One region of the Clostridium pabulibutyricum genome, then DNA from elsewhere that is predicted to be linked to it. Evidence: a T-box and tRNA genes for the amino acid it is inferred to sense, from the RefSeq annotation. Region 1 holds a T-box; the other holds one or more tRNA genes.
What was found. The T-box of region 1 lies ahead of proS (proline--tRNA ligase). A T-box ahead of a tRNA ligase gene usually reads a tRNA of that ligase, here a tRNA-Pro.
Positions count from the first base shown of each region.

Region 2: it encodes a tRNA-Pro, which carries the amino acid that the T-box ahead of proS (proline--tRNA ligase) is inferred to sense. The anticodon was not compared.

Region 1 covers NZ_JBZAYZ010000016.1:24,591-28,811, forward strand. Annotated here, with positions in the region: gene AC4CVH_RS14080 (gluconate:H+ symporter) at 1-464, shown strand, start outside; gene AC4CVH_RS14085 (Ldh family oxidoreductase) at 621-1,718, shown strand; T-box leader at 1,776-1,982, shown strand; gene proS (proline--tRNA ligase) at 2,030-3,466, shown strand; gene pepV (dipeptidase PepV) at 3,486-4,221, shown strand, end outside.
Region 2 covers NZ_JBZAYZ010000010.1:15,119-19,339, reverse strand. Annotated here, with positions in the region: gene AC4CVH_RS11185 (helix-turn-helix domain-containing protein) at 374-1,342, shown strand; tRNA gene AC4CVH_RS11180 (tRNA-Pro) at 1,683-1,758, opposite strand; gene AC4CVH_RS11175 (hypothetical protein) at 1,822-1,947, opposite strand; gene AC4CVH_RS11170 (zinc ribbon domain-containing protein) at 2,024-2,236, opposite strand; gene AC4CVH_RS11165 (BglG family transcription antiterminator) at 2,295-4,221, opposite strand, start outside.

The sequences.
Region 1 (4,221 bases):
AACAAATTACAGATTCAATGACAAGTGCAATACAGGGAATTTCAAATGTACTTTTGGTCATTGCAGCAGGTGGAGTTATGAAACAGGTTATAATTGATGCAGGAGTTGGAAATACTATCGTAAAATTGGTAGGTAATATGCCAATATCACCGTTTATTCTTGCATGGATAATTACAGTTATAATTCGTGTGCTTACTGGACAAGGTGCAGTTGCGGCAATAACAGCAGCTGGAATTGTAGCTCCAATGGTTACAGCTTTTCATGTTAATGGAGTGCTTATGGTTCTTGCGTGTGCTGTCGGAAGTAATACCATGACGTTAATGTATGATGGAGGATTCCTCTTATTTCAACAAACTTTTGGGATTTCTATGAAGGATACATTTAAAACATGGGGGTTGCTTGAGCTTGTAAATTCACTTGTTGGTTTGGGAGTCGTTCTGATTTTAAGTATATTTATTCATTGATGAGAAGGATATGAGTAATAGAGTGTATTTTTAATACATAACATTAAAAATAAAGAAGGTTGTTGAAGTGCATTTTAATTCAACGGCCTTCTTTCGCTTTAAAGCATTATAATGTGTGGTATAATTAAACAAATAAAAATCGAGGGGGACTAAAAGGTGGCGTACACAAAAGTTGAATATAGCGGATTGAAAAAGATGTGTAATATTGTTTTTGAAAAATTTGGTTTTACAGAAGAAGACAGTGACACAATAACTGATGTCTTGCTGCTTTCTGATTTGTTTGGAATTGAATCTCACGGGATTCAGAGACTCGTTAAATATTATGATGAAATAAAGCAGGGGCTCATAATAGTGGACTCAAATCCCAAAATACTCAAAGAAACTCCTGTATCCGCAGCTATTGACGGACAGGCAGGCATGGGGCAACTTATAGGAAAAATGAGCATGGAGATAGCTATAAAAAAGGCCAAAACTTCGGGTATAGGCATGGTAACTGTAAAAAACTCCAATCATTACGGTATAGCAGGTTATTATGCGAGAATGGCTGAAAGACAGGGACTGCTTGGAATATCCATGACTAATTCTCCTGCAGTTATAGTGCCTACGTTTGGAAAAGAGGCTATGCTTGGTACAAATCCTATTGCAATTTCAATGCCGGCAGAGCCTTATCCTCTTCTTATTGATATGGCAACAAGCGTTGTTACAAGAGGAAAGGTGGAAGTTTACCACAAAAGGCAGGAACCTCTTCCAATGGGATGGGCACTTGATGCTGACGGATGCGACACTTCGAATCCAGAGGATGTTTTGTATAATGTTCCGAAACATCTTGGAGGAGGAATAGTTCCTCTTGGCGGTTCAAAAGAGCTTACAGGAGGTCATAAGGGATATGGATTTGCACTTTCTGTAGAGCTTTTTACAGCAATTCTTTCAGGCGGTCTTACAGGAAATTATGTGCATCTTGACGGAAAAGGTGGTTCGGGAACCTGCCATTATTTTTGTGCAATAGATTATGGAATATTTGGTGACAAAGAGGATGTTAAAAATGGTCTTTCTACATATTTAAAAGAACTCAGGAATTCAAAAAAGGCTAAAGATGCACATAGAATATATACTCATGGAGAAAAAGAAATTGAAGCTTACAATGACAAAATGAAGAATGGAATTCCTATGAATGACAAAACACTTCAGGAAATATGTGATATATGTGTATATTTTGATATAAAACCCGATCTCTATATAAAGAAATTAGGATGATTGGTTATTGACAATATGGATTCCATATTCTATCATAGAATTTGATCGTTATATTTATATTTTACTGTGAAGAGGATTAGTAGGTGTATGCTCTTTTTTAGAGAGGAAATTATGGGTGAAAAATTTCTACTGAAGCTATATCGAACCTGCCTTGGAGTTCTGTAATTAAAATTACAGCGGCATTTGTCGTTAAAATTAAGAGTGAATATGTTCTAATAATATGTTAATTAGGGTGGCACCGCCGATACAGTCTCGGTCCCATAATGTGGGATCGGGGCTTTTTATTACAAAAAAACTGGAGGAAATTTATAATGTCAAAATCAAAAAAACTTGTAAAGGAAATAACATCTAGAGATGAGGATTTCGCACAGTGGTATACGGATATAGTAAAGAAAGCTGAGCTTGCAGATTATTCAAGTGTAAAAGGATGTATGATTATAAGGCCATATGCCTATGCTATGTGGGAGAGTATACAAAAATATCTTGACGGAAGGTTTAAGGAAACAGGACACGAAAATGTATATATGCCGATGTTTATACCAGAGAGTCTTTTGCAGAAAGAAAAAGACCATGTAGAGGGATTTGCACCTGAAGTCGCATGGGTTACACAGGGAGGAAATGACAAGCTTACAGAGAAGCTTTGCGTGAGACCTACATCGGAAACTTTATTTTGTGAACATTATGCGAAGATAGTTCAGTCATATAAAGATCTTCCTAAGCTTTACAATCAGTGGTGTTCTGTTGTAAGATGGGAAAAAACTACAAGGCCGTTCCTTAGAACTACCGAGTTCTTGTGGCAGGAAGGTCATACAATACATGAAACTAAAGAGGAAGCTCAAAATGAAACTATAAAAATGCTCAACATATACGGGGAGCTTTGTGAAGATGTTCTTGCAATACCTGTACTTAAAGGACAGAAAACTGAAAAAGAAAAGTTTGCAGGAGGAGATTCAACTTACACTATAGAAGCACTTATGCATGATGGAAAAGCACTTCAGGCAGGTACATCACATTTTCTTGGACAAAATTTTGCAAAGTCCTTTGGAATGCAGTATTCCGATAAAGATGGAAAGCTTCAATATGTTTATCAGACTTCCTGGGGAGTTACTACCCGCCTTATAGGAGCCATTATAATGGTTCACGGTGATGACAGTGGACTTGTAATGCCGCCTAGAATAGCACCGATACAGGTTGTTGTTGTTCCAGTTGCTCAGCACAAGGAAGGAGTACTTGAAAAGGCTTCTGAACTTAAAGAAAGAATATCGAAGGTTGCCAGGGTGAAACTTGACGATACCGATAAGATGCCGGGCTGGAAATTCAGTGAATACGAGATGAAAGGTGTTCCGATACGTCTTGAAGTTGGACCTAAGGATATTGAGAAAAATCAGGTTGTACTTGCAAGAAGAGATACTGGAGAAAAAATATTTGTATCTATGGATGAAATTGAAACAAAAATACCGGAACTTCTTGATGATATTCATAACAACATGCTTGAAAGTGCAAGAGAATCTGTGAAAAACAAGACACATGCAGCTTTAAACATGGATGAATTCAAAGACATAGTGGAAAATAAAACAGGATTTGTAAAAGCAATGTGGTGCGGTGACATGGCATGTGAAGACAAGATAAAGGAAGAAACGGGAGCTACGTCCAGGTGTATTCCGTTTGAGAAAGAAAATATATCTGATACATGTGTATGTTGTGGAAAAAAGGCAAAACACCTGGTATATTGGGGCAGAGCATATTAATTGTAAGGAGAGGTTCATTATGGATATAGATGGCAGGGTTGAAGAAATCAAGAATGATATAATAAAATCTATTCAGGAAGTTGTTAGAATTAAAAGCGTGACTGAAAGTCCAAAGCCGGGAAGACCGTTTGGTGACAATATAGGCAGGGCTCTTGAAAAGACTCTTGAGATTTCAAGAAATCTTGGATTTAAAACTGTAAACATGAATGGATATATGGGATATGCAGAATTCGGAGAAGGCAGAGACTACGTTGGAGTACTTGGACATCTTGATGTTGTACCGGAAGGTGCAGGATGGAAGTTCCCACCATATGGTGCTGAAATCCATGATGGAAAGATTTATGGAAGAGGTACTATGGATGACAAGGGGCCTATAATTACTGCGTTATATTCTCTAAAAGTGCTGAAGGACTTAAAATTGCCGCTTTCCAAAAGGGTAAGGATAATATTTGGTACTGATGAGGAAAATGGATGCTCGGAAGTGGATTATTATAATAAACGTGAGAATCCGCCTGTTTATGGTTTTACACCGGATGGAGAATATCCTATAATATATGCTGAAAAAGGAATAACTACCTTCAATATGGTTAAAGATATCAAAGGTACAGGTAAAAATGGTAGTATTATAAGATATATAAAAGGTGGATCACGTGCAAATGTAGTCCCTAACTATTGTGAGTGTGGATTGGAAGTCAGTGATAAATCAAAAATTTCTGAAATTGTACACAGCTTATCCGAGAAGAATGGATTTGATG
Region 2 (4,221 bases), on a different contig from region 1:
CACAATAAAATATTGTATTCAGTCATGTTTGCAAATTCACTAGGATTATCCATTTTATTCTTGTACCTCCTCGTATTTATGGTTGTTTTATCACAAAACAACAAATATTTTTTTATTTAGGTTATTCGGAAATTGAAAAGAAATTTGATTTTTCTATTGTATGCTTTTCAAGAAAACGACCTCCTTCTTTTGGATTATACTATGGTTTTGTTGAATTTTATCAGCTGATCTGTTATAGTTTAACTGATAAGATATTGAACCCTGTTTCGTTATTTACTTTACAGTATCAATGTGAAAGAAGCAATATGGTAAATGCATATTTGTTGAATCATGATATAGAAATGTTGAATATGGATATAAGAGGTGTGTTATTATGGAAAAACCAACGACTGAATTGATGGAACCTTGCCTTTTTCAATGGGGTTTTCATCAATGTTCTTATAAAGATTCATTAAATTTAGAGGGAAAGTTCTATGAGCTATCGGAAGAGTTGGGTGAGGGCTATTATTGGTACTATGAACGTAAAGGAATGTTTGCAATAGGTGTTATGAATCTGCGATTACATAATGATACTATTGTAGAATATAACCAGCCGGATTTTATCTCTGTAACTTACTTTGATACCGTATCAGCTGAAGAACTGAATCCATATAAAAGATTAAGCGCAAACTGTATCAGTGGACACATATCAGATGGAAATTTTTTTCGCGCACGTTTTCATAAGAGTGTTCCAATTCATGGAGTTGAATTAATGCTTATGCCAGAGTATTACCATGAAAATCTGGAGCAAAAATGTCAATATGAATCATTTGATTCTAAAACGGCCTTTTCAGGTATAAATGGTGTTTCTGACTTTCCGGAATTAGTATTATTGATGCGGCAAATTCAAGTATTTCGTGGAACGGGAGTATCTGCACATCTGTTTTATGAAAGTAAGGTTGAAGAAGCCGTGTCTTTGATTATAGAAAAAAATAAAAAGTCAACCGGTTTTGTTCCAGATGGAGAATTGTCAAAAAAAGATTTGCAAAATTTAGATGCTGTAAAATCTTATATTGCAGACCATTTTGCGTCTGAAATTCATGCAGATCAGCTTGCTAAAATTGCCTGTATGAGTCAATCTAAACTTCGCTATTCTTTCAAAAATACATATAGCCATACTATCACGGAGTATATCCAGTACCGAAGAATGGCCCATGCAGAATATTTGCTTCTTGAAACTGATTTTCAAATTTCTCAGATAGCAAAGGCAGTCGGATACAACCATGCTGGAAGATTTTCAAGTTTATTTCAAAAAAACACAGGCCTGCTCCCAGAAGAATACCGACGTGTAATAAAAAAATAAGCGTATCGTACTTAAAAACCGAATAGCAGAGAATGAAAGAATTTTAATGAGATTTGTTCTCAACCACATGAATGGAAGGTAGCCTAAACCATCCTGGCGCTTTTGGATGCCAAATAGGCAGAGAGCGTTATTTAATTTTCGAATATATTAAAAAGAGGCCATACCATTTTGGCATGACCTCTGAGTTTTTTATGTTGTATATGATTGAACCCTCGAATCCGCAGAAAAGAAGGTGTGCATCCATGAAAAACGAGAGTTTTGAATTTTTCATTCAAAACCCTCTCAATATCACATAAACACTGGTTTTTTCCGCCATGTATCTCATTTTGACCTAATCTTCTGGTTGGAGTGACAGGACTTGAACCTGCGACCTCAAGTTCCCGAAACTTGCGCACTACCACCTGTGCCACACCCCAAAATTAAACTTTAAATAAACAACAGAGTAAATTATATCACAATGTAAACCATATTTCCATAGTTTATTTCTTTTTCTTTTTCTTATCAGTTTTACCAATATTCAAAAGTACAATTATGAATATAATCGGTGTCGCAACAGATATAATTCCCATTATTATCTTAAGCCATCTGCCTACATTCTCATCCATATGAACCAACTTCCTTTTTTAATAATCATATAGATAATATTATCCATTGTATAGTTTTATATACTATCTCAAAGGTTTAATTTCCAATCAGAAAATCGAGAATATTCCATCCGCTATCAGTATTTCCCTTATATAATTCCGTATATCCGCATCTCTTACAACTTACAGTTGTGAACTTCTTGTTTTGTATATCAAATATTTTCGAAAAATTTCCACCTGTTGCTTGAAATTGATCCACTTCATACTCCCTGCATCCGCACTTGGCACATACATACTGAATCTTATCCATTTTAAATTCCTCCTTCCTATATTGGAATTATATCATATGAATTGACTAACTTCATATATCAGCTAAAAATACATCCTCTAAGCTCTTTTAATGTATTACATTTATATATTGAATCAAGCCATTCATAATTTTGAATTTTGCTCATAAGATTTGACAATGCCTTTAGATGACTTACCGAATCCACAGGTGCAAGGCCAACAATAAGTTTTACCTTTACACTCTTATCGTTCTTAATTTGTGGAATTTCTACACATTGTTTCAAAAGCATCAGACACATTCCAATAGAATTCACTCCATCACTTGGCTTTGCATGTGCAAGCATGATCCCTTTTCCAAGTACCATATAAGGACCGTGTTCCTTTGTAAGACTTATTATCTCTTCAACATATCTATCCTCTATTTTATTCTCTTCTAAAAGGGGTTTATATGCCATTTTCACAGCTTCATCAAACAGAATACTTTTTGTGCAAATTGAAATATGATTGCAGGACATCAAATCTGACAGGTCAAAATTATCTCTGGATTTGAAAGTTTCATCTTGTTTTTGGTTGGAGAAATAATTATCCAGTGACTTCTTAAGCCCTGAGACATCCTCAATTCTTGCATAATTGCTTATCACATCTATAATATTTTCTACATTTACAGAACTTTTCTTGCCAGTACTCAGCCCTGACTTGTAAATCGCTTTCGTTATATTTCCCCATTCCATTTGATCTGGAATTGCAGATACTTGAATTACAGGTATATGCTTTCTTTCCTGCAAATCTATAGTACTTATAACAAGTTTAATTCCGGACAGCGAGCTGCTTTCATATTTTAATACACTCATAGGTGAAGAAAACTTGACTTGTGGATACCTTACTTTTAATTGCTGTTCAAGAGCTATCGATGTTCCTATTCCACTTGAGCACACCACAAACACATCAATCTTCTCTTTTTTTAAAGTTTTCTCCTCAAGTCTTCTAAGTTCACTCCCAAAATAAAGTGCTATAAGAGCTATTTCATCATCACTTAAACTTCTTGATATAAATTCTTCAAAATACTTCACAGAATACCTTGTAAGAGTAAAAAGTCTGTTGTATTCATCTTCTATTTGCCTTAAATTCGGATGTTTATATAAAATGTTATACTTTACTCGATTATATGTTGAAAGCAAATGTGTCGTAAGAGAAATTTCAAGATTTTCAGGCGGAATTGAAACCCCCGATACTTGGTTGAATCTATCAACTGTAGCTCTTGTAATAGGAATAAGCTTCTTAATTGTAATGTCTTCCCTGTTTATTTTGGAAAACTGGCTTGAATTTATCATTTTAACTATATAACATGCTTCTGCATCACTCAAAATTCCGTTTGAAGATAGGAATTGCTTCGTGCATCTGAATCCTGCATACTTCCTGTTTTCATCTCCATCTAAATTACAAGTCATCAATTTTTCTTCGTTTTTTACTCTATTTAAATACCATAATATAAACGTGCTTGTAATCATAATTGCATCATCCGTCAAATAATTGCCAGTTGCTTTTTCAAAACTGTTCAGATAAGTATTTATTCCGGAAAGTTTTATAGGATCATTTGCCAGCTGACTGTAAACAAGAGAGCTGTGCATGCTTAACTGCCCATATACCCAATTTCTCTGTAATTCTTCAGGGCCTTCAATTTTTCTGCCGTCTTTTGATTTCACAAGTTTTAATCCATATCTTTTCAAACTTTCAGTTACATTTTTCATATCCTTTATTGCAGTATTTTTTGATATATTTAAAAGCTCGGCAATTTTAAGAAGAGAAACAACTTCATTATTAATAAGCTTCCATATGATCAAATTTTTCCTTTCAAGACGTCCAAGCACAAAATTGGAGGATCGATTTGAAACTAGTTTACTTTCTCTAAGTTTATCTACACTATCAGGTGTTAAATAATATCCTGCTCCTCCTATTCTCTGAACATGCTCAATTCCTTTTTTCTCAAGTTCAATATTTACTTTTTTT